One region of the Streptomyces sp. NPDC060064 genome, then DNA from elsewhere that is predicted to be linked to it. Evidence: riboswitches for the same ligand, from Rfam matches in the RefSeq annotation. Region 1 holds a riboswitch; each other region holds the start of a gene.
The links. Region 1 has a riboswitch for cyclic di-AMP ahead of ACFWDI_RS35630 (M23 family metallopeptidase). Riboswitches for the same ligand answer to the same signal wherever they lie in the genome.
Positions count from the first base shown of each region.

Region 2: it holds a riboswitch for cyclic di-AMP, as region 1 does, so the genes downstream of both, ACFWDI_RS22035 (peptidoglycan DD-metalloendopeptidase family protein) here and ACFWDI_RS35630 (M23 family metallopeptidase) in region 1, are expected to answer to the same signal.
Region 3: it holds a riboswitch for cyclic di-AMP, as region 1 does, so the genes downstream of both, ACFWDI_RS02015 (transglycosylase family protein) here and ACFWDI_RS35630 (M23 family metallopeptidase) in region 1, are expected to answer to the same signal.
Region 4: it holds a riboswitch for cyclic di-AMP, as region 1 does, so the genes downstream of both, ACFWDI_RS13815 (M23 family metallopeptidase) here and ACFWDI_RS35630 (M23 family metallopeptidase) in region 1, are expected to answer to the same signal.

Region 1 covers NZ_JBHWWF010000046.1:17,672-25,402, reverse strand. The annotation lists gene ACFWDI_RS35660 (YciI family protein) at 1-96, shown strand, start outside; gene ACFWDI_RS35655 (RNA polymerase sigma factor) at 93-1,331, shown strand; gene ACFWDI_RS35650 (hypothetical protein) at 1,671-2,921, shown strand; gene ACFWDI_RS35645 (hypothetical protein) at 2,893-3,060, opposite strand; tRNA gene ACFWDI_RS35640 (tRNA-Met) at 3,109-3,182, shown strand; gene ACFWDI_RS35635 (PP2C family protein-serine/threonine phosphatase) at 3,377-4,543, shown strand; cyclic di-AMP (ydaO/yuaA leader) riboswitch at 4,758-4,913, shown strand; gene ACFWDI_RS35630 (M23 family metallopeptidase) at 4,925-5,992, shown strand; gene ACFWDI_RS35625 (aldo/keto reductase) at 6,090-7,034, shown strand; gene ACFWDI_RS35620 (PrsW family intramembrane metalloprotease) at 7,042-7,731, opposite strand, start outside.
Region 2 covers NZ_JBHWWF010000018.1:86,667-94,397, forward strand. The annotation lists gene ACFWDI_RS22015 (helix-turn-helix domain-containing protein) at 1-582, shown strand, start outside; gene ACFWDI_RS22020 (DUF6126 family protein) at 603-734, shown strand; gene ACFWDI_RS22025 (tyrosine-protein phosphatase) at 783-1,595, opposite strand; gene ACFWDI_RS22030 (alpha-galactosidase) at 1,778-3,871, shown strand; cyclic di-AMP (ydaO/yuaA leader) riboswitch at 4,284-4,438, shown strand; gene ACFWDI_RS22035 (peptidoglycan DD-metalloendopeptidase family protein) at 4,443-5,456, shown strand; gene ACFWDI_RS22040 (SGNH/GDSL hydrolase family protein) at 5,627-6,418, shown strand; gene ACFWDI_RS22045 (hypothetical protein) at 6,436-6,945, shown strand; gene ACFWDI_RS22050 (carbohydrate kinase family protein) at 6,972-7,731, opposite strand, start outside.
Region 3 covers NZ_JBHWWF010000001.1:417,185-424,915, reverse strand. The annotation lists gene ACFWDI_RS02035 (exopolyphosphatase) at 221-1,135, opposite strand; gene ACFWDI_RS02030 (DUF501 domain-containing protein) at 1,132-1,719, opposite strand; gene ACFWDI_RS02025 (septum formation initiator family protein) at 1,744-2,217, opposite strand; gene eno (phosphopyruvate hydratase) at 2,357-3,643, opposite strand; gene ACFWDI_RS02015 (transglycosylase family protein) at 3,962-4,636, opposite strand; cyclic di-AMP (ydaO/yuaA leader) riboswitch at 4,640-4,821, opposite strand; gene ACFWDI_RS02010 (transglycosylase family protein) at 5,088-5,999, opposite strand; gene ACFWDI_RS02005 (cytochrome P450) at 6,173-7,432, opposite strand; gene ACFWDI_RS02000 (nucleoside triphosphate pyrophosphohydrolase) at 7,493-7,731, opposite strand, start outside.
Region 4 covers NZ_JBHWWF010000009.1:107,592-115,322, reverse strand. The annotation lists gene ACFWDI_RS13830 (GNAT family N-acetyltransferase) at 1-198, opposite strand, end outside; gene ACFWDI_RS13825 (HPr family phosphocarrier protein) at 360-641, shown strand; gene ACFWDI_RS13820 (GntR family transcriptional regulator) at 847-1,524, opposite strand; gene ACFWDI_RS13815 (M23 family metallopeptidase) at 1,737-2,495, opposite strand; cyclic di-AMP (ydaO/yuaA leader) riboswitch at 2,508-2,670, opposite strand; gene ACFWDI_RS13810 (M16 family metallopeptidase) at 2,885-4,273, opposite strand; gene ACFWDI_RS13805 (M16 family metallopeptidase) at 4,270-5,631, opposite strand; gene ACFWDI_RS13800 (DNA topoisomerase (ATP-hydrolyzing) subunit A) at 5,824-7,731, shown strand, end outside.

The sequences.
Region 1 (7,731 bases):
ATCGCCGCGCGCGTCGCGACGTGCCCGGCGCCCGAGGGGGCTCCTCCCTATCCGGTGGTCATCCGGCCGATCCAGGACGGCGGAGGCTGTGTGTGAGAGGTACGACCGGCATCGAGGACCTGCTGCGCCTGCACGCGCCGCAGGTCCTCGGCGCGCTGGTGCGCCGGTACGGGCACTTCGATCTGGCCGAGGACTCCGTACAGGAGGCGCTGCTCGCGGCCGCGCAGCAGTGGCCCGATGCGGGCCGGCCCGACAATCCGCGCGGTTGGCTGATCAAGGTCGCGTCCCGTCGGCTCACGGAAGCGCTGCGCAGTGACGAGGCCCGGCGCAGACGTGAGGAGACGGTCGCGGCGCTGACGCCTCGAGACGCCTTCACGGCGCCCGCGCCCGGAGAGAGCCGCGCACCGTCCGAGGACGACACCCTCACCCTGCTCTTCCTGTGCTGTCACCCCGAGCTGACCCCGGCCGCGCAGGTCGCGCTCACCCTGCGTGCCGTCGGGGGGCTGACCACGGCCGAGATCGCCCGTGCGCATCTTGTGCCGGAGGCGACCATGGCGCAGCGCATCAGCCGGGCCAAGCAGAAGGTCAAGGGAGTGCCGTTCCGGCAGCCGGGGCGCGAGGACCGCGATCAGCGGCTCGCGGTCGTGCTGCAGGTGCTCTACCTGATCTTCAACGAGGGCTATACGGCGACCTCCGGCAGCGATCTGCACCGCGCCGATCTCGCCGCCGAAGCGATCCGGCTGACCCGGGCCGTACGCCGGCTCCTGCCGCAGGAGGGGGCGGTGACCGGGCTGCTGGCGCTGATGCTGCTCACCGACGCGCGCAGCGCGGCCCGCACCGGACCGCACGGCGAACTGGTTCCGCTCGACGAGCAGGACCGCAGCCGTTGGGACGGGAAGGCGATCGCCGAGGGCAGCGCGCTGGTGGAGGAGGCCCTGTCCGAGGGGCCGGCCGGGGCCTACCAGCTGCAGGCGGCGATCGCGGCGCTGCACGACGAGGCGGCTCGTGCCGAGGACACCGACTGGCCGCAGATCCTCGCTCTGTACGACATCCTCGTACGCCGCGCCTCTGAGCCGATGGCCGAGCTCGGCCGTGCCGTGGCCGTCGCCATGGTGCACGGCCCCGAGGCCGGGCTCGCCGAAGTCGCCGAGCTGGAGGACCGGTTGGCGGGGCACCATCGGCTCGACGCCGTACGGGCACACCTGCTGGAGAAGGCCGGGGATGCCGAAGGCGCCCGAGCCGCCTACCGGTTGGCGGCACAGCGCACGCTCAGCGTCCCGGAGACGCGCTACCTGCAGATGCGGGCCGCGCGGTTGCTGCCCCCTGCGTAGCCGGACCCGACGACTGGAGCCAACTCCCAGGTCAGAGGCGGATTTTCGCCTTCCGGACGCTGTTGCGAAGCGGTGACAGTACGGGGATTGCCCGGCCGATCTTGAGCGGTGAAGATAACCACATCGCCGCAAGCCGGGACCGCACAGGGCCGGACGGAAGGCGAACTCTCATCCAGCGCGCTCTGCGAGCTCGCCGCTCATTTCTCTTGTCTCGCTCATCTCGCTCATCTTGCTTCACCGTCTGCAGCGGCGCTGTGCCGCGCCGCTCCTACGTACGGCCGACTGTCGCCCATCCACCGGCAGTCCGGCCCCTAGTCGATTCCTTGGGGGGAGTCCACCATGTCCGCTCGCTTTGCCTCCGCCGCCGCACTCACCGTCGCCGCCGCCGTCGGCACCACCCTTGTCCCGCTCAGCGCCCACGCCGCCCCGGTGGCCTCGAGCAAGCCCCTCACCATCGAGCTGGGCACCCCGGCGCCGTCCGGGCCGCTGACCCGCGGCGGGGCGAGCGAGACCTTCACGTTCACCGTGAAGAACTCCGCGGACAAGGCGGTGGACTTCCAGCCGTGGATGATCGGCGACACGGACGGCGCGAGCCCCATCGCGGCCTCGCACCTCGTCTTCGACGTGCAGCCGGTGAACGCCCCGGCCACGGACGAGTTCGTCGGGCAGCAGGACGCGGGCGCGCAGGGCATGTTCTACCCGGCCGAGAAGGGCAGGAACGCCCCGTTCTCGGTGCCTGCCAAGGGTGAGCTGAGCTGGAAGGTCTCCGTCGGCCTCGGCAAGAACTACCCCTCCAACAACGGCAACCTGAAGCTCCTGGCCGACGACCTGGCCGAGCACACCCAGCGCCAGAACGACGACACCCTGGTCTTCGAGGCAAGCCCGAAGATCAGCACCGGGCCCGCCTCCATGACGCTCGAGACCGACGAGAACGCTCCCATCAAGCCCGGCACGACGGGCAACGTCGACATCGTCCACCAGCTCAAGGGCGGGGTGACCTTCGACTCCGACCTGAGGACCACCCTGGAGGTCGTCGAGGAGCCCGGCTCCACGGGGAAGATCCCTGAGCTGGTGATCGATGAGCTCGGCGAGGACGGCAGGTACACCAGGGTCAAGAAGTTCGCGGGCGAGGAGAAGTGGCAGCTGGCGGACATCCGCAAGAGCTACGTGATGCACCGCACCCGCCTTCGGGTGAGCGTCATCGACTTCAAGGGCATCCAGAAGCCGGTCAAGCTCACGCTGCAGGCGACGACGTCGCTGACCGAGGGCAACGTCCATCCGTTCCTGGGGGCCCAGGGCAGGATCACGGTCGCCCCCGAGCGCGGCACCGCCCCGAGCGGCAAGCCGACCGCGACCCCCTCCTCGACCGCGTCCGCCTCGCCCTCCCCGACCGCGTCCGCGACGCCGTCCGGCACCCCGTCCGCCTCCGCCACGACCTCGGCGGCGGCCGTCGCGAACGATCCCGTCACCACCACCGGCGCCCTCGCCAGCACCGGATCGTCCAGCTCCACCTGGTACGCGGCGATCACCGCCGCGGTACTGATCGCGGCCGGCGGCGCGCTCACCGCACTCCGCCTGCGCCGCCGCTGAAACAGCGCGCATTGCCGCTGCGCAGCACCCTCAGCAGTTCCTCGTCCGTCGCGGGACGGCCGCCGGCGAGGGTGCTGCGCAGCGTGCGCCACAGCCGTACGGAGAGCCTTCGGAGAGGCTTCGGAGCAGACCGCCTCATAAAATGGATTTGATCTTGCTCCGGATGGCGTAAGGTTGTGTTCACCGACGCGGGGTGGAGCAGCTCGGTAGCTCGCTGGGCTCATAACCCAGAGGTCGCAGGTTCAAATCCTGTCCCCGCTACTGAAGCCAGTGGCCCGGCACTCGATCAGAGTGCCGGGCCACTGTCGTACCCGGCCCCAACCGTCCCCACCCGGCCCAACCGTCGGCGTCGCCCAGTTGGCCGACGGAGAGTCGCAGCCCGGCGCGGCTCCGGCCAACCTGGGATGAGCGCGGTACTTTCCGCAGCCGTGGCTGGACTGGTCAGGAGATCACTGGTGGGGCAGCGAGAGCAGGACGGCGGCGCCAGCGCTCACCGTCTTGTCCTCGCGCTGCCCTCGCTGATGATCATTGCCGGCGTGGTCTTCGATCTCCTCACCCCGTCCGAGTACACCGCATCTCCGCTCTTCGCCGCCGCTCCGCTGATCGCCGCGCCGTTCTTCTCCTTTCCCGCCACGTTGCTGACCGGGATAGCCGCCGTCGTCAGTGTGCTGGGTCTGCACGTCTACAACGGGACCCTGACCCTGACCCCGGCGAACACCGAGCTTTTCACCGTGGTCACCGTCGCCGGCCTGGCGCTCTTCATCAACCGGGTGGTACGGCTCAGCGGCAGGCGCCTGGCCTCCGCCCGGGACATCGCCGAGACCGCGCAGCGCGCCGTGCTGCCCACGCCCGCCGACCGGATCGGCGGGCTGCAGATCGCCGCGCGGTACGAGGCGGCGCAGGCGGACGCGTTCATCGGCGGCGACCTCTTCGCCGTGCAGGACACCCCGCACGGTGTGCGGCTGGTCGTGGGCGACGTCCGGGGCAAAGGTATGGGGGCGGTCGAGGCCGTGGCCGTGGTCATTGGGGCGTTCCGGGAGGCCGCCGAGCAGGAGAGATCGATCGAGGGCGTCGCCGGGCGCCTGGAGCGGGCGCTCACGCGCGAGGGGACGAGGCGGGGCACCCTGGACGTGTTCGAGGGGTTCACCACCGCCGTACTCGCCGAGATTCCGCGCGGCGAGGGCGTGGTGCGGGTGGTGAACCGTGGCCATCCGGAGCCGCTGGTGCTGCACGCCGACGGCGATCTGGACAGGCTGGAGCCGACCGAGCACGCGCTGCCGCTGGGCATGGGTGATCTGGGGGTCTTGCCGGACCTGGCGGACGAGTATCCGCTCCCGGCCGGGGCCACGCTGCTCCTCTACACCGACGGGGTGACCGAGGCGCGCGACGCGGACGGTACCTTCTACAACCCCGTCGAGCGGCTCGGCGGCCGGCTCTTCGCCGGCCCCGAGGAGCTGCTGGACGCGATCGTCGACGATGTACGCCTGCATACGGGCGGCGGTCCCAACGACGACATGGCGCTGCTGGCGGTCAGCCGCCCGCTCGACGGGCAGCCGGAGCGCCGCAGGACCGTAGACGTGATCGAAGGGGAGCAGGAAGACACGGGCCAGTACCGTGTGTAGTCGTAGGACACCCCTCCGCATAACACTTGACGCACCGTCAGAAGTGCGGTGCGGTCCGGGCACCGATCAAGTCGCCCGACTCCGGCCGCTTGTGTCCCGGTAAGTCCAGGCCAATGTCTTCAATGAATAGTCGGAACAGCTTGGATCCGGCCCTGGCGTCTATTAACGTTCGATAACGCAGCGCGGTTGTCCCAGCCGTCGCAAGAGACGGCACCGTGCGCACGCGCCGAATCCCGCAAGGGAACCGGGGAACCACCAATTGGGGTGAATCGGGCACCTTTTGCCGCATTGTTCGCGGTCGAAGCGCTCGTAGGAGACCTTCCTGCTCCGAACCCGTCAGCTAACCCGGTAGGCGAGAAGGAAGGAAAGGAGTACGCCTCCGTGGCGTCCAACAGCCCTGCCCCCGCACCCGAAACCCCCTTTCAATCCGACTTCTTCGGCGACGACGTAGCGGAGCGGGCATGGGAGGAATGGAACCCCACAGAGGACTCCGTTCGTCCGGTGCGCGGCCGGCACCGTGTCATGAAGCAGCGCGGCGGACTCGCCCGCAGCTCCACGGTGCTCGGCGTCGGTGTGATCGCAGCGGTCGGCGCGGGCGGCATGGCCAGCGCGCAGGACAAGCCGCCGGTCTCCATATCGCTGCCGGACCTTCCGGACTCGATCAAGGACAAGCTGCCCGACGCCGCGTCACTGCCGGGTGTGGGCGCCTTCATGTCCGACGGCGCCGACGCGCAGTCGGGGAACGCGAACGCCTCGCCGCTCACGGCGATGACTCTCGCCGCTGACGACGGCACCGAGGACGCGGAGACGGGTGCGGCCGGCGCCGGTGAGGCCCTGCGCGCCCGCATCCTTCAGCAGGCCGATCAGCAGCGGGCCGAGGCGGACGCCGGGGCCAAGTCGGCCGCGGAGAAGCTCGCCGCCGAGAAGGCAGCTGCGGAGGCGAAGCAGCAGCAGACGGCGGCGGAGGCGAAGGCCGAGGCCGCGAAGCAGAAGGCCGAGGCGGCCGCGGAGGCCAAGGCGGAGGCGGAGCGGCTCGCCAAGCTGGCCGCGAACTTCGCGCTGCCCACCTCCGCGTACACGATCACCTCCACCTTCGGCGAGGCCGGCTCCATGTGGTCCTCGGGCTACCACACCGGCCTGGACTTCGCCGCCCCGACGGGCACGCCGGTCAAGGCCGTGCACGGCGGCACCGTCAAGTCGGCGGGCTGGTCGGGCTCGTACGGCTACCGCACGGTCCTGGAGCTCGAGGACGGTACGGAGGTCTGGTACTGCCACCAGTCGTCGATGTCGGTCAGCGTGGGCCAGAAGGTGACGACGGGCGAGACGATCGGCCGCGTGGGCGCGACCGGCAATGTCACAGGCCCGCATCTGCACCTTGAGGTGCACACCCCGGGCGGTTCGGGCATCGACCCGATGGCCTGGCTCCAGGGCAAGGGCCTCACTGTCTGATCGAGCGCCGCAGTGCCCGGCAGTCCTGGCGTGAGCACCTCACGGCAGTCCTGGCGTAAACGGAATAGCGCGGCCCGGTCTGGCTGTTGATCAAGGTATGACTTCCCTCCGTACCCTTGGCTCCTCAGACCTGGCCGTCTTTCCGCTCTGCCTCGGCGGCAATGTCTTCGGCTGGACCGCCGACGAGACGCAGTCCTTCGCCGTGCTCGACGCGTACGTGGCCGCCGGCGGCAACTTCATCGACACCGCCGACGTCTACTCCGCATGGGGGCCGGGCAACGAGGGCGGCGAGTCCGAGACCGTCATCGGCAACTGGCTTGCCGCGCGTGGCAACCGTTCCGAGATCGTCGTCGCCACCAAGGTCGGCGCCCACCCCAAGTACAGGGGCCTCTCCGCTGCCAATATCGCGGCCGCGGCCGAGGAGTCGCTGCGCCGGCTGCGCACCGACTACATCGACCTGTACTACACGCACTTCGACGACCCGGCCGTCCCCGTCGAGGAGATCATCACCGCCCTCGACCAGCTGGTGAAGGACGGCAAGGTCCGCGCCATCGCCACCTCCAACCTCAGCGTCGAGCGGCTCCAGGCGTCCCTGGACTTCTCGGAGCGCGAAGGCCTGGCCCGCTACTCCGTGCTGCAGCCGCACTACAACCTCGTCTCGCGCGAGACGTACGAGGGCGAGCGCCAGGAGACGGCCGCCCGCGCCGGTCTCGCCGCCGTCCCGTACTACTCGCTCGCCTCCGGCTTCCTCACCGGCAAGTACCGGCCGGGTGCGACGGTGCGGAGCCCACGGGCCGAGGGCGCGGCCGGGCATCTGAAGACCGAACGGGGCGTGGCCGTGCTCGCCGCGCTGGACAAGGTCGCCGAGGCGCGCGGTGCCGAGATCGCGACTGTCGCGCTCGCCTGGCTGGCCGCGCAGCCGACCGTCGCCGCGCCGATCGCCTCGGCCCGTACGGTCGAGCAGCTGCCCGCCCTGCTGGCGGTCGCCGACCTGGAGCTGACGGCCGAGGAGCTGGCCGAGCTGACGGCGGCGTCCGCCTGAGAGTGCCCTACGAGCGGTACGGGTTGTAGCCGCCGTAGTCGCGGTACGGCGGTGGCACCCACACCCGGCCCGTCGCCCGTGCCGCGTAGGTCAGCGCGGGCGCGGCCACCTCCTTGCGCTGCCACAGGTGGTGCAACAGCTCCTGCTCGCGCTCCACGAAGTCCGGGCCCGCCGCGTCGCGGTGGGCCCGGTGGCGCAGAAAGGCCAGGGAGGTCGCGAACGTCTCGTACTCCGATACGGCGTGCGCCGCGGCCGGTCCGTACGTCCGCCGCGCGAAGTCGCGCGCCATCGTGCGTGCCCGCATCGAGGAGAGCGCGCGCGGTTCGTCCCCCGCGAGCCAGCCGGCCGCGGCGTACGCGGGCAGCTCGGCGGATATCGTGCGCAGCTCGCGCTGCCGCGTCCAGATCGCCAGCCAGGTCAGCAGGCCGAAGGCCGGCACCATGAACGCCCCGTACACGCCGTAGAAGCCCAGCGGGCCGAACAGCGACGACGCGCCGTTCCACAGGGCGTGCATGCCCATGGCGAGGACGAGACCGAGCAGCGGCAGTGCGACGCGGCGGATCTTCTGGCGCTGTGCGGCGAGCGCGGCGATCCCGAAGCCGATGCCCGTCAGCACCGTGAAGAGCGGATGTGCGAACGGCGACATCACGACGCGTACGAAGAAGGTCGCCGCGGTCATCGAGGCGAGGCCCGAGGT
Region 2 (7,731 bases), on a different contig from region 1:
AGCCCCACTGAAGAGGCGGCCACGGTGCTGCCGGATGTCGCGCCACGGCTACGCGATCTGCGCCGCCGCCGTGGCCTCACCCTGGAAGCCGCAGCCCAGCGTGCGGGGCTTTCCCCCGCCCACCTGTCCAGGCTGGAGACGGGCAACCGTCAGCCGTCGCTGCCGATGCTGCTCGCTCTCGCCAGAATCTACGGTACGACAGTCGCGGAGCTCCTCGGCGAGCTCGCGCCGGAGCGCGATCCGATCATCCGCGCCGGCAGCCGGGAGCCCTCCGAGGCCGACGGCTGGACCTACCACCAGACCGGCGGAGCCGGCCGGGCGATGCAGGCCCTGCGGCTGGTGGTTCCGTACGGCAGCCAGGGCGAGCTCGTCCGGGTGCATCCCGGGGAGGAGTGGCTGTACATCCTCAACGGCCGGCTGCGCCTGAGCCTGGGTGACGCAGTCCACGAGCTGGCGCCCGGGGACAGCGCGCACTTCGACTCACTGACCCCGCACCGTCTCGCGGCGGTCGGCCGCGAGGGTGCCGAGCTGCTGTTCGTCCACACGCTGCTGCAGAGCCCCAACCTCCATCCGCACAACTGAGTTCAGAGAAGAGGCCTGTTATGTCCAAGAGCAATGAAGAGCGGTCGTTTCCCCGTGGGCTGGTGATCCGGCTGTTCGCCTATCTGGTGGCGGGCCATCTGTTCGCCGGGTTCCTCTACCTTCTGTTCACGCTGGGCGGCCAGAACCAGTAGGCGGCCGCTCGGCATCCGGCGGCTCCGCATCCTCTGCTCCGCGGTCGCCTACGCCTCGTCGATGAGACGCTCGCGCAGGCGCTCGCGCGTCTCCGGGGCGATCTTCAGGCCCTCGGCGAGGTACCGCTCCGTCGTGCCCCAGGTCTCCTCGATCGTCTCGAAGGCCGCCGCGAGGTACTCGGCGCGCGCGTCGAAGAGCGGGCTCAGCAGCTCCATCACCTCCGGGGACATCCCGGCCGGGGAGTTGTCGCTGCGGCGCACCAGATAACGCCGGTGCGGATCATTGGACTTGAGGTAGTCCGCCTCGATGGCCTCGCGCTCCACGCCGACCGCGAGCAGCGACACGGCGATCGAGATTCCGGCGCGGTCCTTGCCCGCCGCGCAGTGCATCAGCGCCGGGACACTGTCTTCAGCGAGCGCGTGCAGTACGCGGCTGTGCTCGGCGGTGCGATGCTTGATGATCGTCCGGTACGACGTCGACATCCGGCCCGCCGCCTTGCCGTCCGCGAGGATCGACTTCAGCTGGTCGAGATCGCCCTCCCGGACCATCTTCCAGAACTGGGCGCCGTCGGCCGGGTCGGTGAGCGGCAGATTCACATTGCGCACGCCCGGCAGCTCGACGTCCGGGCCCTCCAGCTTCTGGTCCGCGGCATTACGGAAGTCGAAGATCGTGTGCAGGCCCAGGGTGGAGAGGAACGCGGTGTCGCTCTCCGTGGCATGGGCGAGGTGGCCGCTGCGGAAGAGCCGTCCGTACCGCACCCGCCGGCCGTCCACGGTCGGCAGGCCGCCCACGTCCCGGAAGTTGCGCACTCCGGACAGCTCAGGTTCTGTCGACGGGATCTGCGGCAGCTGCTGTGTCACGGGGGCTCCTGAAGTGACAGCCGTCGGCGCTGCTCGCCGACGATGGCGCGTTTCCCGACGATACGACATTGCTTTATCGGGCAATCATCTCGGTTCGTCTCCACAAGAGCGTTGCACCGGCGACGGCTCCCGTCGGATGATGTGCGGACCTGTGCGAACCTGTGAGTATCTGAGGGGTCGGGATGATCGAGAGCGTTGGCAAGGGTCGGACGTGGGTTCTCTCCGGACCGAGGAGCAGTTATGCGCTGCGTCTGACAGACGCTGACGAACTGCTGCATCTCCACTGGGGGCCACGGATCTCCGGCGCCGACGCGGAGGCACTTGCGGCCCAGGGCCTGCCGCCCTACTGGCCGTTCGAGTCACAGCTCGACGGCCACGAGGAGTATCCGGTCGAGGGCGGCCCGCGCTTCGTACGGCCGGCGCTCTCCGTCCGTACGGACACGGTGCGCGGCACCGAGTGGACCTTCGCCGGCGCCGATGAGGTGCATGGCGACGAGCTGAGGCTCCGCTTCACCGACGCTGTACACGGCCTCGGGCTCACCCTGCACCATCGGATGCGCGGCGACGCGGACGTCATCGAGCGCTGGGTCACCGTCACCCATGAGGGCGAGGGCCCCGACCTGGAACTGCTGCGCGCCGATGCCGCCACCTGGACACTGCCGCAGCGCGACAGCTGGCGGCTCAGCCAGCTGCACGGCCGGTGGGCGGCGGAGTCGCTGCTCGTACGGTCGGAGCTGACGTACGGCGAGAAGGTGCTGAGCAGCAGGCGCGGCCACACCGGCCACCAGCATCTGCCCTGGGTCGCGCTGGACGCGGAAGGGGCTACGGAGGAGCGGGGTGAGGTGTACGGCGCCGCGCTCGGCTGGTCCGGGTCCTGGCGGATCTCCGTGGCGCAGCTGCCCGACGGACTCGTACAGATCACCGGCGGAGCCGGCTACGACGACTCCGGGCTGCTGCGGCTCGCACCCGGCCAGTCGTACACCTCGCCCGTCTTCGCCGGACTGTGGAGCGAAGGAGGGTTCGGTGGAGCCAGCAGGGCCTGGCACGCCTGGCAGCTGGCGCATGTGATCCCGGACGCCCAGGCCGAGCGGCCGGTGCTCTACAACTCCTGGGAGGCCACCGGCTTCGACATTTCCGAGGAGCAGCAGCGGGCGCTCGCGCAGCGGGCCGCGGCCATGGGCGTCGAACTGTTCGTGGTGGACGACGCGTGGTTCGGGCAGCGCACCAGCGATCGCGCCGGACTCGGCGACTGGACAGCCAACGCCGAGCGCTTTCCGCGGGGGCTGAAGCCCCTCGCCGACGAAGTGCACGCGCTGGGCATGCAGTTCGGGATCTGGGTCGAACCGGAGATGGTCAATGCCGACAGTGATCTCTATCGCGCGCACCCCGACTGGGTGCAGCACCACCCGGGACGGGGACGGACGGAGTTCCGCAACCAGCTCGTACTGAACCTCGCGCGCGAGGACGTACAGGCCTACCTCTGGGAGCAGTTGGACGGACTGCTCGGCAGCGCGCCCATCGACTATGTGAAATGGGACTTCAACCGCTGCTTCACGGACGCCGGCTGGCCCGGCGAGACATATCCGCAGAAGCTGTGGGTCGAGCATGTGCAGGCGCTGTACGCGCTCCTCGACCGGCTGCGCGCCGCGCATCCCTCGGTCGCCTTCGAGTCCTGCTCGGGCGGCGGTGGCCGGATCGACCTCGGAATTCTGTCCCGGACCGATCAGGTGTGGACCTCCGACAACACCGATCCGCTGGACCGGCTCGCCATCCAGCAGGGCTTCACCCAGCTGCATCCGGCACGGGTCATGGCGGCCTGGGTGACCGACAGTCCCAATGTCCAGCTCAACGGCCGCGTCAGCACGCTCCGCTTCCGCTTTGTGAGCGCCATGGCAGGAGTGCTCGGAGTCGGTGGCGATCTCACCGAGTGGAGCGCGGAGGAGCTCGCCGAGGCGCACGGCTGGGTGGAGCTCTACAAGAAGATCAGGCCGGTGGTTCAGCACGGCGAGCTGTACCGGCTGCGGGCGCCGGAGGGCGGACTGAGCGCCGTGCAGTACGTACGCGGTGACGAGAACGTCGTTCTCGCCTGGCTCCAGGCACAGCACTACGGCGAACAGCCGCCCAGGCTCAGGCTGCGCGGGCTCGATCCGTCAGCCGCGTACGAGTGCCTGGACACGGGCGTCGTACACCGCGGATCCGTGCTCCTGCACCACGGGCTGCACACCGGACTGAAGGGCGACATGGACGCCACGGTGATCCGGCTGCGGCGCCGCTGATTCCGCGCCGCTGATGTGCCCCTCGGGCAAGGGCAGTGAGCCGCGCTGGGATTTCCCGCGACGTGGCATGAATGGGGGGTAAGGAGGACTGCGGGCCATAACTAGGCGATCGTCATTAAATGACGGTTCTGTCCGAATTGGGTGATTCGAGATAATGTGCCCCGTCTCCAAAGGCGGACGGTGCATGGCCGTGAGCGGGATCATATTCGTGACGGTGTGTGGTGGGGCGGCAGGGGTGAATTCCGTTTCCGGGGCGGATGGCGAAGATCCTTGATTTACGGAGGGTTACGGGAATTTCGGGGTCGATATCAAAGGGATCATTGAAGGGCGAAAGCGACAGCTTGTTCCGGTACGCCCATTCGTTTACGGTCACGACCAATCCGGACGGAACGCCTAATCCTGCCGCCGACCGGAATTTCACCCACCCATGTGTGGCAGGAGCGGGGGGCCCAGGTGATGTGCCGATTCCGGACTTCCGGACGGCTTGGGGTGAAGTCGCGCAACTGCGCGGCCGGGCATCTCCAGCCCGAACCCGACAGCTCACCTCGCCGGCGCCGGAGAGGAATTCGCCATGCCCAAGAAGGGTAAGCACCGCCGCCCCAAGGTCAGCCCGATCACGCGCGGATTCGTCGCCGCCGGTACGGGTGGCGCCGCCATCGCCCTGCCGCTGATAGGCGCCGCAGGCGCCCACGCGGCAGGAAAGACCGCTCCGGCCGTGGCGCCGGAAAAGGCCGTGACCGCCGCCCCGTCCTCCCCCTTCTCCGCCGGGTCCGCCGCCGCGGCCCACGTGGCGCAGAAGAAGGCCTCTCCCACCACGTACTCCGTCGTCCCCGGCGACTACCTGTCCAAGATCGCCGACGAGCACGGTGTCCCCGGCGGCTGGAAGAAGCTGTACCAGGACAACCGTGAGGCCGTCGGCGACAACCCGTCGCTGATCCACCCGGGCCTCAAGCTCACCCTCGGTGCGAAGTCGAAGGCGAAGGCGCCCGAAACGTCGCAGCACCCGTCGAGCCCGGACCGGTCCTCGTCGAAGGCGTCCACCTCGAAGGCGTCCCCCACGAAGGCGCCCTCCGGTTCCTCGGACTCGGGTTCCTCGGACTCGGGCTCGGTGGTGCAGTCCTCCGCGAAGTCCTCGTCCGGTGGCTCGGCAGGCGGCAACGCCGCGCAGATCAGCGCCTCCGGCTTCACCGCCCCCGTGGACGGCGCGACCGTCATCACCCCGTACCACCTCGCCGGCGCCATGTGGGCCAGCGGCTACCACACCGGTCTCGACTTCGCGGCGTCCACCGGCACGACCGTCAAGGCGGTCGGCCCGGGCACCGTCGTCTCCGCCGGCTGGGCCGGTGCGTACGGCAACCAGATCGTCATCCAGCAGAGCGACGGCACCTACTCGCAGTACGCCCACCTCTCCGCCCTCTCCGTCGCCTCCGGCCAGAGCGTGAGCGGCGGCCAGCAGATCGGCCTCTCCGGCACCACCGGCAACTCCACTGGCCCGCACCTGCACTTCGAGATCCGCACCGGCCCCGGCTACGGCTCGGACATCGACCCGCTGGCCTACCTGCGCCAGCACGGCGTCTCCCTCTGATCCGTCCGACGCACGCAGTGCCCCGTCCTCCCCTCGTGCCGCCGCCCGCGGCGCGGGGGGAGTCGGCGTATTCCGGGTTGGACCAATCTTGACCGGTGGGATACATCACGCCTCGTCAACCCCTCCTTACGGTCGCGTAGGTCACATCCGTAAGGGAAAAATGAGGTCTCGTGGCAGACGATTCGAGAACAGAGAACAGTGGCGTATTCGGGTCGTACGCGGCGGTCGGTGACAGTTTCACCGAGGGCGTCGGAGACCCGGGCCCCGGCGGGACGTACGTCGGCTGGGCGGACCGGTTCGCGGTCCTGCTCGACGACCGAATGCCGGAGCACACCTTCCGGTACGCCAACCTCGCCGTACGCGGCCGTCTCCTCGACCAGATCGTCGAGGAACAGGTGCCGCGGGCAAAGGAACTCGCCCCGGATCTGGTGACCTTCTGCGCCGGCGGCAATGACATCATCCGGCCCGGCAGCAACCCCGACGACGTGGCCGAGCGCTTCGAGCGGGCCGTCGCCGACCTCGCCGGCTCGGTCGGCACCGTCATGGTGACCACCGGCTTCGACACCCGCGGCGTGCCGGTACTGCGCCATCTGCGCGGCAAGATCGCCACGTACACCGCGCATGTACGGGCCATCGCCGACCGTTACGACTGCCCCGTACTCGACCTGTGGTCGCTCAAGTCCATCCAGGAGAGGCGGGCTTGGGACGCCGACCGGCTGCATCTGTCGCCCGAGGGCCACACCAGGGTCGCACTGCGTGCCGCCCAGGTGCTCGGACTCGAGGTGCCCGCCGACCCCGACCAGGCGTGGCCGCCCCTGCCGCCGCGCGGACCGCTCGAGGTGCGCCGCGACGACATCAACTGGGCGCGCGAGCACCTGGTGCCGTGGATCGGGCGACGGCTGCGCGGTGAGAGCTCCGGCGACCATGTCGAGGCCAAGCGCCCGAATCTGCTGCCCTTGTGACAGCGGATGGTCGGGGCGTGGCAGACCTGCCCCGGCTGACCGGGCGTACGGCCCTGGTCACCGGCGCCAACCGCGGGATCGGCTTCGCGGTCGCCAAGGGACCCGCCGGAGCCGGAGCGCGGCTGCTGCCCGGGCTCCTCGACCGTCCGGGCAGCCGGGTCGTCACCGTCACCAGCATGGTGCGGAGCAGTGCCCGCCTCGACTTCGCCGATCTGCAGAGCGAACGTCGCTATGACGCCTGCCACGGGCGGGCCGCGGCCGCGGGGCCACCCGGATCGTCAACTTCGCGGTGCGCACCTTCGGTTCGGACGCGGGCAGGCGGCGCACTGCCGGTGCTGCGGGACGCCGCCGACCCGGAGGCGCGGCCCGGCGACTACTACGGCCCGTCCGGCCTCGGCTCCTTCAAAGGCGCGCCGCAGCGGACCGCGTTCTCCGCGCGGGCTCAGGATCCCGCGGTCGCGTGCCGGTTGTGGCAGGAGTCGGCGAGGCTGACAGGGATCGCCTTCCCCGCCCCGTACGACGGCTGAGGCACAGCGGCGTACGAACCGGTGCGTCAGACCACGGCCGACGACAGGAGGTCGGCCGGTCCGATCAGCGCCGTACTGCCCTCGCCCGTACAGGCATGGGCGCCGGCCACCGCGCCCAGCCTCGCGCTCTCCTCCAGGTCGCGGCCCGACAGCTGCCCGAACAGAAAGCCGCAGACATAGGCGTCACCCGCGCCGTTGGAGTCCACCACCGGAGCGGGCGGGGCGACTGCCGGGACCGGGCGCGGGGTGGATCCGCCGTCGCGGCTGAGGAGGTACGAGCCACCGGCACCCGCCGTCGCGACCACCGCCTGCGCCCGACCGTCGCGCAGGATCTCCCGCATCACCGATGCTATGCGCTCGCCCGCGCCCGCCGTGCTGAGGAAGACCAGGTCCGAGCGGAGCGCGAACTCCCGTTGGTGCTCCGCCAGTCCGTCCCAGTCGTGCAGATCGGTGGAGACCGGCACGCCCAGCGCTTCGATGTCGTCGTAGAGGAACCGCGCGAAGTTCATGATCGAGAGATGGATGTGGCGAGCACGCTGCAGATGGGGGAGGTAGAAGTCGCGCGGCATCCGCAGCCCGTCGGGATCGCGGGCATCGTAGAAGGACATCCGGCGGCCCGCGGGGTCGACGAGGTTGACCGCGCGCCGCGTCCCGGCCGGGGAGATCAGGGACTCGAAATCCACGCCGCCCGCGGTGAGTTGTTCCCGGACCAGACGGCCCGGCCAGTCGTCGCCGATGTAGTCGAGGAGGGTGGCATTCAGCCCGAGGGCCCGGCAGCCCAGGGCG
Region 3 (7,731 bases), on a different contig from region 1:
TGTTCGCCCCCCGTGAGCTGGTCCCTAAGGGGCCGCCCGGCGGTGGACCACTGCCCTGATCAACGCTCCCGCAACATGCCTGGATCCGTCCGGAATGCACGCACCCGGGACCGACGGGTGGGCCGCGGGGGGCTTTCGACCCCCCGCAGCGCCCAACAAGGACGTTTTCCTTGTGAAGAACTTCACGAAGTTCGTCGCGCCGCAGTCGCGAGACCGGTCTCTAGGCGATGGACCAGGCGATCCCGTCGAGGATGTCGTGCTCGCTGACGACCACTTCGCGCGCGCCGATCCGCTCCATGATCTCCCTCAGCACCAGCGCCCCGGCGCCGATGACATCCACGCGCCCCGGGTGCATGACCCGGTACGCGGCGCGCTGCTCGTGCGTGGACTCCAGCAGCGTGTCGCTGATCCTCACCACCTGCTCGTAAGGGATCCGGGCGTGGTGGATCTTCGTCGAGTCGTATGCGTCGAGGCCGAGCGCGATCCCCGCGACCGTCGTCACCGATCCGGCGAGACCGACCAGGGTGCGCGCCTCCCGCAGCGGGACGGTCTCCTCCGCCAGGTCGAGCGCGGCCCGGATGTCCGCGCGGATCGCGGCGATCTCGTCGGCCGCCGGCGGATCGTTGCGGATGTGGCGCTCCGTGAGCCGTACGCAGCCGATGTCGACGGACCGCGCGGCCAGCACGTGCTCCTCGCCGACGACGAACTCGGTCGAGCCGCCGCCGATGTCCACGACCAGGCGCTCCTCGTGACCCGGCAGGCCCCCGGTGGCGCCGGTGAAGGAGAACTCCGCCTCCTGCTCGCCGGTGATCACCTCGGGCTCGACGCCGAGGATGTCGAGGACGCCGCGGACGAACTCGTCGCGGTTCTCGGCATCGCGCGAGGCGGAGGTGGCCACGAAGCGGAGCTTCTCGGCACCGTGCTTCTTGATGACGGCGGCGTACTCGCGGCAGGCCGCGAAGGTCCGCTCCAGCGCCTCGGGCGCGAGCCGTCCGGTGCGGTCCACGTCCTGACCCAGCCGGACGATGATCATCCGCCGGTCGAGGTCGACCAGCTCGCCGGTCTCGGGGTCCGCGTCGGCGACGAGGAGGCGGATGGAGTTCGTACCGCAGTCGACGGCGGCGACCCGGGTCACTCCTTGTCCCCTTCTTCACGAGCCGCGGCTTCTTCACGGGGCGCGACCGCTTCACCGGGCGCGACCGCTTCACACGGCGCGACACAGGGGCCCTTGCGCCACCACTCGGGGAGCATGGCGATCGCCTCGTCGCCCAGCGGGTTCACCCCGGGCCCGGCCGCGAGCGAGTGGCCGACCAGGACGTGCAGGCACTTCACCCGGTCGGGCATGCCGCCGGCGCTGGGGAAGCCCTCCAGCACCTCGATCGCGTCACGGCGCGCGATGTAGTCCTCGTGGGCGGCGCGGTACGCGGCGGCCAGCTCCGGGTCGGTCGCCAGGCGCTCGGTCATCTCCTTCATGACGCCGTTCGCCTCGAGCGTGCCGATCGCCGACGCGGCCCGCGGGCAGGTCAGGTAGTACAGCGTCGGGAACGGGGTGCCGTCGGGGAGTCGCGGAGCGGTCTCGACAACATCCGGCTGTCCGCACGGGCAGCGGTGCGCGATCGCGCGCAGGCCGCGCGGCGGGCGGCCGAGCTGCTCCTTGAACGCGGCGATGTCCGCGTCGGTCGGCGGAGTGGGGTCGGTGGTGGGAGGGGGCGTTTCCATGCCTGCCTTGGTTCTACTTGGCTGCTACTTGCGGTCGGCGTTGTCGACGCCGTCCCAGACGTTCGAGTACCAGGGACGGTCCGCCGCGCCTTCGTCGGTACGGCGGTGCTCTGCGGCCTCGGGGTCGATCACCGTGTACCCAGTCTCTCCCGGAAGCACGAAGTGCAGGTGCTCGCGGGCCAGCCGCTCGATGTACCTGTCGTCCTGGAGGCGCGCCTTCTCGTCCCTGAGCCGCTCGACCTGCTGCTCGGCGTCGTCCATCCTGCGCCGCTGCTCGGCGATGTCGGCGCGCTGGGAGACGTACTGACGCATCGGGTACGCGAGCGCGACGACCAGCGAGCAGATCACCAGGGTCAGAAACGCCGCCCGGCCGGTGAGCCGGGAGCGGCGGTCCTGCCGGCGGCTCTGGGAACGGTAGACGCGGGCCGCGGTCTGCTCGCCGAGCAGCCGCAGCCTGGTCGCGGTGGAGAACCGGTCCTGGTCCCCTTTGCGTGCCATGGTCTCGCCTCCCCACTACGCGCGTACGTCCCCGGACACGGTACGGGACCGTGACCGGGGACGCTTCGCTTCGCTACGCCTTTGCCACCCATTCACTTCTCTGGATGCACAGCGCGAATGACAGGGCGTCAGCCGATGATCAGCCCTTGAAGCGCGGGAAGGCGGAGCGGCCCGCGTACACCGCGGCGTCGTCGAGGATCTCCTCGATACGCAGCAGCTGGTTGTACTTGGCGACGCGCTCGGAGCGGGCCGGGGCGCCGGTCTTGATCTGGCCGCAGTTGGTGGCGACGGCCAGGTCGGCGATGGTGACGTCCTCGGTCTCGCCGGAGCGGTGGGACATCATGCACTTGAAGCCGCTGCGCTGGGCGAGCTCCACGGCGTCCAGGGTCTCGGTCAGCGAACCGATCTGGTTCACCTTGACGAGCAGGGCGTTCGCGGCGCCGTCCTCGATGCCGCGGGCCAGGCGCTCCGGGTTGGTGACGAACAGGTCGTCGCCGACGATCTGGACCTTGGTGCCCAGCTTGTCGGTGAGGACCTTCCAGCCGGCCCAGTCGTCCTCGAAGAGCGGGTCCTCGATGGAGACGAGCGGGTAGGCCGCCACGAGCTCCTCGTAGTACTCGGTCATCTCGGCGGCCGAGCGGGACTTGCCCTCGAACTCGTACAGGCCGTCCTTGTAGAACTCGGACGCGGCGACGTCGAGCGCCAGCGCGATGTCCTTGCCCGGGGCGTAACCGGCCTGCTTGATGGCCTCGAGGATGAGGTCCAGGGCGGCGCGGTTGGAATCCAGGTTCGGCGCGAAGCCGCCCTCGTCGCCGAGGCCGGTGGAGAGGCCCTTGGTCTTCAGGACGGACTTGAGGGTGTGGTAGACCTCGGCGCCCCAGCGCAGGGCCTCGGAGAAGGACTCGGCGCCGATCGGCGCGATCATGAACTCCTGGATGTCCACGTTGGAGTCGGCGTGCGAGCCGCCGTTCAGGATGTTCATCATCGGAACGGGCAGCAGGTGCGCGTTCGGGCCGCCGAGGTAGCGGAAGAGCGGCAGGTCGGAGGCCTCGGAGGCGGCGTGCGCGACGGCGAGGGAGACGCCGAGGATGGCGTTGGCGCCGAGGGAGGACTTGTCCGGAGTGGCGTCCAGGTCGAACATCGCCTGGTCGATCAGGCGCTGCTCGGTGGCGTCGTAGCCGACGAGCTCCGGGCCGATCTGCTCGATGACGGCGAGGACGGCCTTCTCGACGCCCTTGCCCTGGTAGCGGTTCTGGTCACCGTCGCGGAGCTCAAGAGCCTCGAACGCACCGGTGGAGGCGCCGGACGGAACAGCAGCACGGCCCGTGCTGCCGTCGTCGAGGCCAACCTCGACCTCGACCGTGGGGTTGCCTCGGGAGTCCAGGATTTCCCGGGCTACGACGACGTCGATGGACGGCACGAGCATCTCCTTCTGGGATGTGACGCGAGAAGTGCAGGGTCTCTTGGCCTTGCGACATGAGCCTAACCGGCTCCACGGCATCGGCCAGCCGTTGCCCGCCCGCTGGGACGAAAAACGCCCCGAAGACTCGCGGCGCAGGACAAACAGCACGTGAACTACCTGCGGGTAACGCCACGAGGGCCCGGCAAGGACCGGGACGGGTACCGACCGGAACAGACAGAGCCCCGGCCCAGCGCGTACGGGGGGGAGACGCGCCGGACCGGGGGGTCTGGGACCCGGGGTCAGCTCAGGTGGAGCCGCACCGGGGGTCTGGGACCCGGGAGGTCAGCTCAGGTGGAGCTGCTGGCCCGGGAAGATCACATCGGAGTCCTTGACGATGTCCTTGTTGAGGTCGAACAGCTTCTGCCAGCCGCCCTTGACCTTCTTGGCCTCGGCGATCGTGCCGAGAGTGTCGCCGGCCTTGACCTTGTACTCGCCGTCGCCCTTCTTGAAGCCCTTGGCTGCGGGCGCGGACTTCGCCGGGGCGGCGGGGCGCTCGGAGCGCGTCGTGGGGGCATCGGCGCGCTTCGGGGCGGGCTTCGGGGCGGGCTGCGCCTGCTGCGTGGTGCCGGAGCCACCGTTGTAGGCGGCGTTGGAGAGGCCGACGCCGCAGTTCGGCCAGGCACCCTTGCCCTGGCCGGCCAGGACCTTCTCGGCGATGGCTATCTGCTGGGACTTGGAGGCCTGGTCGGCGGAGGAGGCGTACGCCGTGCCGCCGTACGCGGCCCAGGTGGAGGCCGAGAACTGCAGGCCGCCGTAGAAGCCGTTGCCGGTGTTGATGGACCAGTTGCCACCGGCCTCGCACTGGGCGACCTTGTCCCACTCGGAGGCGGTCGCGGCGGAGGCGGAGGTGGCGCCCATCAGCGGGGCGGCGACGACGGCACCGGTGACACCGGCGAGCGCGGCGATGCGGGTGGCCTTGGACGGGCGGCGGTGCTTGTTCTTGCTGGAAAACAGCATGGAACGTCTCCTCACCGACGCCTACGAGGTGAGCTGTCGGGTTCGGGCCAAGTGAGTTGCCCGGCCGCGCATGCTGCGCGCGGCTTCACCCCAAGCCGGCCCGTCGGCCGTTGCGTACTGCTCTCAACGGCCGGGCCCGGCGCTTACCTTGGGTCCCCCGCTCCTGCCTTCGGCGCTCTGTGCGAACGACTACTCCCCCCGACCGGCGGCAGGATTCGGCGTGACGGTCAGTGGTGCCCGCGGTGGCGAGCGGTTCAGACCGTAGACACAGCTCTCCCCGATGTCCAAAGACGAACATCGGGGAGGAATCGCCCATTTCACTACTCAGGGAACTCTCGTTTCCGCAGGTGAGAAGCGGAACAACCGGACCCGAGGGGCGAGATATGCCAGTTGGGACAAAGAGACCCATGTCTCAGTTGAACAAACTCGGACATACGCCAGCGAACTGCCGCTACTTCACGTCCAGATCGAGGCTCTGGCCAGGGAGGATGAGATCCGGATCGGCGCCGACCGTCTCGCGGTTCGCGTCGTAGATCGCGGACCAGCCACCGGGCAGCTTCTGCTCGTCGGCGATGGCCCACAGACTGTCGCCGGGACGGACGGTGTACTCGCCGGGCAGGGCGTCCGCTTTGTCGGTGTTGCCGGTCTTGTCGACCTCGTCACGTGTCGCACCGTCACCTCGCGAGGCATGGCGGGCATCTTCGCGCGGATTGTCCGTATTGCCCGGCTCGGTCTCCTCCGGGGCGCCACGGTGCTTGCCGGTGCCGCTGTCGGCGCCGGCGTCCTGCCCGGCACCCGGGTTCGTCGACTCGGACGGCCGGGTCGACGCCTTGGGGCTCGCCGGCGCGGAGGAGTCCACGGACGGCTCGGCGGAGGGCTCCGCGGGTCCGGAGGTCCCGGCGGAGGGCTCCGCGGACGCGGCCGGCGGTGCGGGGGTGCTCTGCCCCGGCGACGGCATGGCGCCCGGGTCGACGCCGGTCGCGGCGCCGTCGTTCGTCAGCCCCGACAGCAGCGAACAGCTGGCCCACGCCTGGGGACCCTGCGCGTCGAGGACCTTCTCCGCGACCGCGATCTGCTGGGAGCGGCTCGCGAGGTCGGCGGTGGGCGCGTACGCCGTACCGCCGAAGTCCTGCCAGGTCTGCTGCGAGAGCTGCAGACCGCCGTAGAACCCGTTGCCGAGGTCGGCGCTCCACATGCCGCCGCTCTCGCACTCCGCGACGCGGTCCCATGTGGAGGCGTCGGCGGCGGAGGCCGATCCGGCGCCGAGCAGCGGGATGGCGATGGCCGATCCAGTCACCCCTGCCGCGACGACGATGGCCGGAGCCTGGCGGGGTCGGCGGTGTCGTCCGTTCCCGGAGCGCATGCGGTTGCCTTTCGCGTGACTACAGACGTGACTACAGCCATGTCTTGCGGATCTGACCACAGGCCTGACCACAGATGTGACTGGTGGGACGACGGTGAAGGTAGCGGCATTCGAACGTTGGTCACAAGTCGATGCAGCGGAGATCACGTGAAAGTCACAGTCTTGACGCTTCGTCAGATTTGTCGAGGTGTGAACTCAACGGGCAGAGTGCGCAATCCGCGCATAATGAGCCCCCCGCGCCATCGCAAATCGGCCGGATCTCCCGCAAGCCGCAAGTCGGGCATCCTGCGGAGCAACGTCGCCAGCGCCGTCTGCCCCTCCAGCCGGGCGAGCGGCGCACCGAGGCAGTAGTGGATGCCGTGCCCGTACCCGAGATGCTGGTTGTCGCGCCGGGAGAGGTCGAGAATGTCCGGGTCCGTGAACCGCTCCGGATCCCGGTCGGCCGCGGCGAGTACGACGAGTACGGGATCGCCGGCGGCGATGTCCTGTCCGCCGAGGCTGAGCGGCTGCGTGGCGAACCGCCAGGTCGCGAGCTCCACCGGCCCGTCGTACCGCAGCAGTTCCTCGACACCTGTCGCGAGCAGCTCGCTCTCCCCGGCCGCGAGCGAGGCCTGGAGCCGCTCCCGCTGCCCCGGGTTGCGCAGCAGCGCGTAGACGCCGTTGCCGATGAGATTGACCGTCGTCTCGAAGCCCGCGAAGAGAAGAATGAAGGCCATCGCGGCGGCCTCGTTCTCGGTGAGGTGCTCGCCGTGGTCACTGGCGCGAATGAGCCCCGAGATGAGGTCGTCGCCCGGATCTTCCCTTTTACGGTGGATGAGTTCGGCGAGATAGCCACGCATCTTCTTCACAGAACGAGCCACACCGCCGCGCGGCCCGCCGCCGTGCCGGATCATCATGCCCGCCCAGTCGCGGAAGTCGTCCTGGTCCTCGCGCGGGACTCCGAGCATGTCGCAGATGGCGTAGATGGGGAGCGGGAACGCGAACTCATGAATGAGGTCCGCCTCCCCCTTCTCCCCGCTGTGCTGATTCTCGAAGATGGTGTCAATGAGACGGTCCGTCAACTCCTGCACCCGCGGCGCGAATTCGGCGACCCGGCGCGGAGTGAACGCCTTCGACACCAGCCGCCGCAACCGGGTGTGGTCAGGTGGGTCGATGTTCAGCAGATGCGTCATCAGCTCGGCCTTGCGCTCGCCCGGGATCCCCGTCTTCCCCTTGGCGTGCGCGGGCTCGGCGTGGTGCACCGGGTTCTTGGACAGCCGCTGGTCGGCGAGCGCCTGCTTGGCGTCGGCGTACCGGGTCACCAGCCATGCCTCGACCCCGCTGGGGAGCCGGGTGCGGTGCACGGGGGCGTGCTCGCGCAGCCAGGCGTAGGCGGGGTAGGGGTCGGTGGCGAACTCCCAGGTGAAGAGTTCGGGGGCAGGTGTGTTGCTCACGCCCCGACGTTATCCGGCTTCCCGTCGAGGGCCTTCCTGGCACCGGGGCACCGAAAGGTACTAACCGGCGTGGCCCTCCGCCGCGCGGATCGCATCCCGGTAGGCCCGGGCAGCGGCGCGCAGTGCGGCCTCCGGATCCGTGCCCGCCTCCTCGGCACGAGCAGCGAGGGCGAGCAGTTCGTACCCGATGCCCTCGCCGGCGGGCAGCGGCACGGTAAGTCCCGCGGTACGGACCCGGGAGGCGAGCTTCGCTGCGAGCGCGAGGCCGGGCTGGCCCAGCGGCACGCCGTCCGTGACCG
Region 4 (7,731 bases), on a different contig from region 1:
GACGTCCTTGTCGGAGAGCCGGGGGTAGGGCGCGAAGAAGCGGTAGTACTTCGACTCGTCGGAGACCTGCTCGTAGAAGCTGACCAGACGGTCGGCGTCCTCGGTGGTGATGGGCCTGATGCGCGCGGTGCCGCCGTCGCGCAGCACCACGTCTGCTTCCCAGTGGTCGGGGTAGGCGTGGTCCGACGAGGTCTGCATGGGGAAAGCGTACGGCTCACCCACGGGTCGCGGAGGAGGTTGCCGCGGGGCAGTCTGAGAAGGCCGATCGGCGGCCGATCCCGGGTCCGGGGCCGGTGCGAGCACGCAGAAACACATGAGAGACTGGTCTAGACAACCACTGAGACTTGAAGGGCAACACCATGGCTGAGCGCCGCGTCAATGTCGGCTGGGCCGAGGGCCTTCACGCCCGCCCCGCTTCCATCTTCGTCCGTGCCGCCACGGCCGCCGGCGTCCCCGTGACGATCGCCAAGGCGGACGGCACCCCGGTCAACGCCGCCTCCATGCTCGCGGTGCTCGGCCTGGGCGCGCAGGGCGGCGAGGAGATCGTGCTCGCTTCCGCGGCGGAGGACTCCGACGCCGCACTGGACCGTCTCGCCCGGCTCGTCGCCGAGGGCCTCGAAGAGCTTCCCGAGACCGTCTGAGCCGATCAGGCCCATTACCCACGGCAAAGCCGCGGTGTCCCGAATTCTCGGACATCGCGGCTTCGTCTTTTCTGGACGCAGCTTTCCCGGACGCAGCTTTTCTGGACACGGCTTTCCCGGACGCGACTTTCGGCTCCGGCGCTTTGAATGCGGGCAGCAGAAAAGAGGCCCCGCCAATGTCTACCCTTTGTATACGGTGCACCTGTTAATGGCGGGCGCTTGCGATGTTTACGGCATGTTGCGAAGTCCTCACCCGCTCGAGGCGGCGCAGCCGGTGCGCGGCGGCAGCCCGTTCGGTATGCACGGCCGTCAGCGCCCGCGCCCGTTCCGCGTCGCCGCGCGCCACCGCGTCCACGATCGCGCCGTGCTCGATCCAGGACTCGACAGGCTTGGCGGGCTGCTCGACGGCGTACATCCAGGCGATCTTGTGCCGCAGCTGGGTGAGCAGAGCGATCAGCCCCGGACTGCCTGAGGCCTGGGCGAGCGTCTCGTGGAACCACCCACCCAGTGAACGCAGATCCTCGCCCTGACCACGGCGGGCCCGCTCCTGCCCCAGTCTGACCAGGCCACGCAGCACCTTGAGATGTGCCTCGGTGCGGCGCTGGGCGGCGCGCGCCGCACCCATGGGCTCCAGCAGCATCCGGATCTCCAGAAGGTCGGCGGCCTCCTGCTCGGTGGGCTCGGCGACACAGGCGCCGGCGTGACGGCGGGTGGTGACGAAGCCCTCGGACTCCAGCGTGCGCAGGGCCTCGCGCACCGGGACCCGGGAGACGCCGTAGCGGCGTGCCAGCTGCTCCTCGGTGAGCCGGCTGCCGCGCTCGAATACACCGGAGACGATGTCGTCGCGGATCGCCGTGCATACCGAGTGCGCGGGAATGCGCATGACCGAACCTCCGCTTTAATCCGCGCGAAACGCAGCCGATTGACGTCTGTTCGGTGACTCTATTGCAGTGGGCGGGATTTTCCGATGGGAGACCGGAATCCATGGATATCTTTTGGCCAGAACTCCGGTGGGGCGGCAAACGCCGAAGGCCCCGGCGGGGAGCCGGGGCCTTCGGGAAGCACGCGGGACCGGGCATCGGCCCCGTCGTCGGATCAGACGTTGACGCCGTGCGCGCGCAGGTACGCGACCGGGTCCATGTCGGAGCCGTACTCGGGGCTGGTGCGGGCCTCGAAGTGGAGGTGCGGACCAGTGGTGTTGCCGGTCGAGCCGGAGTGGCCGATCCGCTGGCCCGGGGTCACCGACTGGCCTACCGAGACGCTGATGGACGAGAGGTGGCCGTACTGCGTGTACGAGCCGTCGTTCATCTTGATCACGATGTTGTTGCCGTACGCGCCGCCCCAGCCGGCCTCGACGACGGTGCCGGAGCCGACCGCGTGCACGGTGGAGCCGGACGCGGCGTGGAAGTCGATGCCGGTGTGACTGCCGGAGGACCAGATGGAGCCGCCGGTCTTGTAGCCCGTGGACACGTACGAGTGGGATATCGGCGCCACGAAGGAGTTGAGGCGCTTGCGCTCGGCCTCCCGGGCGGCGCGCTCCTTGGCCTGGCGGGCCTCCTTGGCGCGCGCCTCGGCCTTGCGCTTCGCCTCGGCCTTCGCCTTGGCCTCGGCGGCCTCCTGCTTCTGCGCGGCGGCCTGGTCGGCGATCTGCTCGGCGAGGGAGTCGGCGGCCACGATCTGGGTCAGGCCGGTGTCCTCGACGGTGGTCGCGCCGGTCTCGGCGGCAAGTGCCGGGGAAGCGAGGGTTCCGATGACGCCGGTGGTGGCGAGAGCCGCGACGCCGGCGATGTTCGCCCTCTTGCGCGTCATTCGGCTCGGGGCACGGTGCTTCCCGGTGGCACGGGTGAACGCCATGAAGTGGCTGATCCTTTCCTTCCTTCTCGCCTACCGGGTTAGCTGACGGGTTCGGAGCAGGAAGGTCTCCTACAGGCCCCTCCGCAGGTGCGAAGGCGCCCGATTCACCCCAGGGACTGAGTGGGTCCCCGGCTCCCCAGGCTCGCGCCAGACGGGGACTCGGCGATGACTGTCCGATGCCGCGGATGCGGCGGGCTACTGGCGGACAGCCGGACCGACGCTAGGCGGGCCGTCTTTCAATCGCCAAACAGACAGGCCCTTTTGTAGCGCACGCCACAGGGCAGACAGGCAACCTCTCCAACAAAACGGGCATAAGGCGGAACCCCGGCATCACAAGGGATGCCGGGGTTCCGCTTGTCCGTTTTGAGTTGTCTGCCGGATATCCTCAATCAGCCTGTGACAACCGTCACTTCGCCGATGCCGAGCGCCTTGACCGGCTCCTCGATCTGCGAGGCGTCGCCGACGAGCACCGCGACAAGACGGTCCACCGGGAAGGCGCTGACAGCCGCGGCCGTCGCCTCGACGGTGCCGGTCTCGGCCAGCCGTACGTACAACTGCGCCTGGTAGTCGTCCGGGAGGAACTGCTCGACCTGGTCGGCGAGCGTGCCCGCGACAGAGGCGGCCGTCTCGAACTTCAGCGGGGCGACACCCACCAGGTTCTGCACGGCGACATCGCGCTCGGCGTCGGTCAGACCTTCGGCCGCGAGCGTACGCAGCACCTTCCAGAGGTCGTCCAGCGCCGGTCCGGTGTTCGGGGTGTCCACGGAGCCGCTGATGGCGAGCATCGCGGCGCCCGACCCGTCGGGAGCGGAGCGCAGCACCTGGCCGAAGGCCCGTACGCCGTAGGTGTAGCCCTTCTCCTCGCGCAGCACGCGGTCAAGGCGCGAGGTGAGAGTGCCGCCCAGGCAGTACGACCCGAGCACCTGGGCCGGCCAGACGCGGTCGTGGCGGTCCGGGCCGATGCGGCCGATCAGCAGCTGCGTCTGGACGGCGCCGGGACGGTCCACGATGACCACACGGCCGGTGTCGTCGGCGGTGATCGGCGGCTTGGGACGGGGCGCGGCGCTGTCGCCCTTCCAGGTGCCGAGTGAGTCGGCGAGCACGGCGTCCAGATCGACGTCCGTGAGGTCGCCGACGATCACCGCGGTGGCGGTGGCGGGCCGGACATGCGCCTCGTAGAAGGCCCGTACGGCCGCGGAGTCGATACGGGCGACCGTCTCCTCCGTGCCCTGGCGGGGGCGCGACATACGCAGGGAGGCCGGAAAGAGCTCCTTGGAGAGCTCCTTGGCCGCACGGCGGGCCGGGTTGGCCGTCTCGTGCGGGATCTCGTCCAGCCGGTTGCGTACCAGCCGCTCCACCTCGTTGTCGGCGAAGGCCGGCGCGCGCAGCGCCTCGGCGAGCAGACCGAGCGCCTTCGGCAGCCGGGAGACCGGAACCTCCAGGGAGACGCGGACACCCGGGTGGTCGGCGTGCGCGTCGAGGGTGGCGCCGCAGCGCTCCAGCTCGGCGGCGAACTCCTCGGCGGTGTGCTTGTCGGTGCCTTCCGACAAGGCGCGCGCCATGATCGTGGCAACGCCGTCGAGGCCCTCCGGCTCGGCGTCCAGCGGGGCGTCGAGGCAGATCTCGACGGCCACCACCTGCTGGCCGGGGCGATGGCAGCGCAGCACGGTGAGGCCGTTGTCCAGCGTGCCGCGCTCGGGGGCCGGGAACGCCCAGGGGCGGGCCGCGCCGGCCTTCGGCTGCGGGTGGAACTCCATGGTCACGGCAGCGTCGCTCACTGGTCCGCCCCTTCGCGCTCGTCGTTCTCGTCGCTGTCGCTGTCGCCGTTGTCCGCGGAGAGGGGCTCGTAGACCAGCACCGCCCTGTTGTCCGGGCGCAGCCGGGCCTTGGCGACCGCCTGCACCTCTGCGGCGGTGACGTCCAGCACCCGCGTCACGGCGGTCAGCGCCAGCTGCGGGTCGCCGAACAGCACGGCGTACCGGCACAGTTCGTCGGCGCGGCCGGCGACCGTGCCGAGCCGGTCCAGCCACTCGCGCTCCAACTGGGCCTGCGCCCGCTCCATCTCCTCGGGCGTGGGACCCTCCGCGGCGAACCGCGCCAGCTCCTCGTCGACCGCGGCCTCGATCTGCGGCACCTCGACACCACCGGAGGTCTTGACGTCCAGCCAGCCCAGCGAAGGGGCGCCGGCCAGCCGCAGCAGACCGAAGCCGGCCGCGACGGCCGTCTGGTCACGGCGCACCAGGCGGTTGTGCAGTCGCGAGGACTCTCCGCCGCCGAGGACGGTGAGCGCCAGGTCAGCGGCGTCGCTCTCGCGCGTGCCGTCGTGCGGCAGGCGGTAGGCGGCCATCAGCGCCCGGGCCGGGACCTCCTCGACGATCTCCTCGCGCAGCTGCTCGCCGATGATCTCCGGGAGGGAGCCGTCGCGCGGCGGCTGCTTGCCCTCGTGGGACGGGATGGAGCCGAAGTACGTCTCGATCCAGGCGAGCGTCTGCTCCGGGTCGATGTCGCCGACGACCGACAGCACGGCGTTGTTCGGCGCGTAGTACGTACGGAAGAACGTGCGCGCGTCCTCGAGGGTCGCGGCGTCCAGATCGGCCATCGAGCCGATCGGCGTGTGGTGGTACGGGTGGCCCTCCGGGTAGGCCAGAGCCGTCAGTCGCTCGAAGGCCGTGCCGTACGGGACATTGTCGTACCGCTGGCGGCGCTCGTTCTTGACGACGTCACGCTGATTCTCCATCGACTCGTCGTCGAGAGCCGCGAGCAGCGAGCCCATGCGGTCGGCTTCCAGCCAGAGGGCGAGCTCCAGCTGGTGCGTGGGCATCGTCTCGAAGTAGTTGGTGCGCTCGAAGCTGGTGGTGCCGTTCAGCGAGCCGCCGGCTCCCTGAACCAGCTCGAAGTGGCCGTTCCCCTTGACCTGGCCCGAGCCCTGGAACATCAGATGCTCGAAAAGGTGAGCAAGGCCGGTACGGCCCTTGACCTCGTGGCGCGAACCTACGTCGTACCAGAGGCAGACCGCGGCGACCGGGGTCAGGTGGTCCTCGGAGAGCACCACGCGCAGGCCGTTGGCCAGGCGGTGCTCGGTCGCTGTCAGGCCGCCGGAACCGGCCTGCGCTGTGGCCGTGTGACCCATGGGCATGTACGTCCCTTCGATCGCGATATGGAGAAGTCCTGCCACTGTATGCAAGCGATCTGACACCTGGCGAAGTTCCCGGCCGAGAACGGCCCAACGACGGGTCGAGGTCGGCGTTGTCAGAGGCTCGGTCCACAATGGTCCGCGTCAGAACCTGAGTACTGCCCCGCACAAGAGCGAGAAGGAGCCGCAGCCGCGATGGCCCGCCGCAGCACGAAGACCCCGCCGCCGGACGACTTCGAGGAGAAGATCCTCGACATCGACGTCGTCGACGAAATGCAGGGCTCCTTCCTCGAGTACGCGTACTCGGTGATCTACTCCCGGGCCCTTCCGGACGCCCGCGACGGTATGAAGCCGGTGCACCGCCGCATCGTCTACCAGATGAACGAGATGGGCCTGCGCCCCGACCGCGGCTATGTGAAGTGCGCCCGTGTGGTCGGCGAGGTCATGGGTAAGCTGCACCCGCACGGCGACGCGTCGATCTACGACGCCCTGGTGCGGATGGCGCAGCCGTTCTCGATGCGCCTGCCGCTGGTCGACGGCCACGGCAACTTCGGCTCCCTCGGCAACGACGACCCGCCGGCCGCCATGCGGTACACCGAGTGCCGGATGGCGGATGCCACCAGCCTGATGACGGAGTCGATCGACGAGGACACCGTCGACTTCCAGTCGAACTACGACGGCCAGGAGCGGGAGCCGGTCGCGCTCCCCGCCGCCTATCCGAACCTGCTGGTCAACGGCTCGTCCGGGATCGCCGTCGGCATGGCGACGAATATGCCGCCGCACAATCTGGGTGAGGTCATCGCCGCCGCCCGGCATCTGATCAAGCACCCGGGCGCGGACCTCGAGACGCTGATGCGCTTCGTCCCCGGGCCCGACCTGCCGACCGGCGGCCGGATCGTGGGCCTGAACGGCATCAAGGACGCGTACGAGACCGGCCGCGGCACCTTCAAGATCCGCGCGACGGCCTCTGTGGACGACGTCACGGCGCGCCGCAAGGGCCTGGTGATCACCGAACTGCCCTTCACGGTCGGCCCGGAGAAGGTGATCGCGAAGATCAAGGACCTGGTCTCGGCGAAGAAGCTCCAGGGCATCGCGGACGTCAAGGACCTCACCGACCGGCAGCACGGTCTGCGGCTGGTCATCGAGGTCAAGAACGGGTTCATCCCCGAGGCCGTGCTGGAGCAGCTCTACAAGCTGACGCCGATGGAGGAGTCCTTCGGCATCAACAATGTGGCGCTGGTGGACGGGCAGCCGCTCACCCTGGGGCTCAAGGAGCTGCTCGAGGTCTATCTCGATCACCGCTTCGAGGTCGTGCGGCGGCGCAGCGAGTTCCGGCGGGCCAAGCGGCGCGACCGGTTGCACCTGGTCGAGGGCCTGCTTGTCGCGCTTCTCGACATCGACGAGGTCATCCGGCTCATCCGGTCGAGTGACAATTCCGCGCAGGCGAAGGAGCGGCTGATCGAGCGCTTCTCGCTCAGCGAAATCCAGACTCAGTACATTCTGGACACTCCGCTCCGCCGGCTGACCAGGTTCGACCGGATCGAGCTGGAGAGCGAACGAGACCGGCTCAACGGCGAGATCGACGAGCTGACCGGGATCCTCGACTCGGACACCGAGCTGCGCAAGCTGGTCTCGACCGAACTGGCCGCGGTGGCCAAGAAGTTCGGCACCGAGCGGCGCACGGTGCTGCTCGAGTCGGCGGGTACACCGCTCGCTGCGGTGGCGCTGGAGGTCGCGGACGACCCGTGCCGGGTCCTGCTGTCCTCGACCGGTCTGCTGGCCCGCACCGCCAATGGCGAGCCCCTGGGGCACGAGGGCGGAAAGCGCGCCAAGCACGATGTGATCGTTTCGGCGGTGCCGGCGACACAGCGCGGCGATGTGGGCGCTGTGACCTCAGCCGGACGGCTGCTGCGGCTCGCGGTGATCGACCTTCCGCAGCTTCCGGACACGGTGTCCTCGCCCAATCTGTCGGGCGGTGCGCCGGTCTCGGAGTTCCTGTCGCTGGAGGAGGACGAGACGGTCATCTGCCTCACCACGCTCGACGAGTCCTCGCCGGGCCTCGCGCTCGGCACGCTGCAGGGTGTCGTCAAGCGCGTCGTCCCC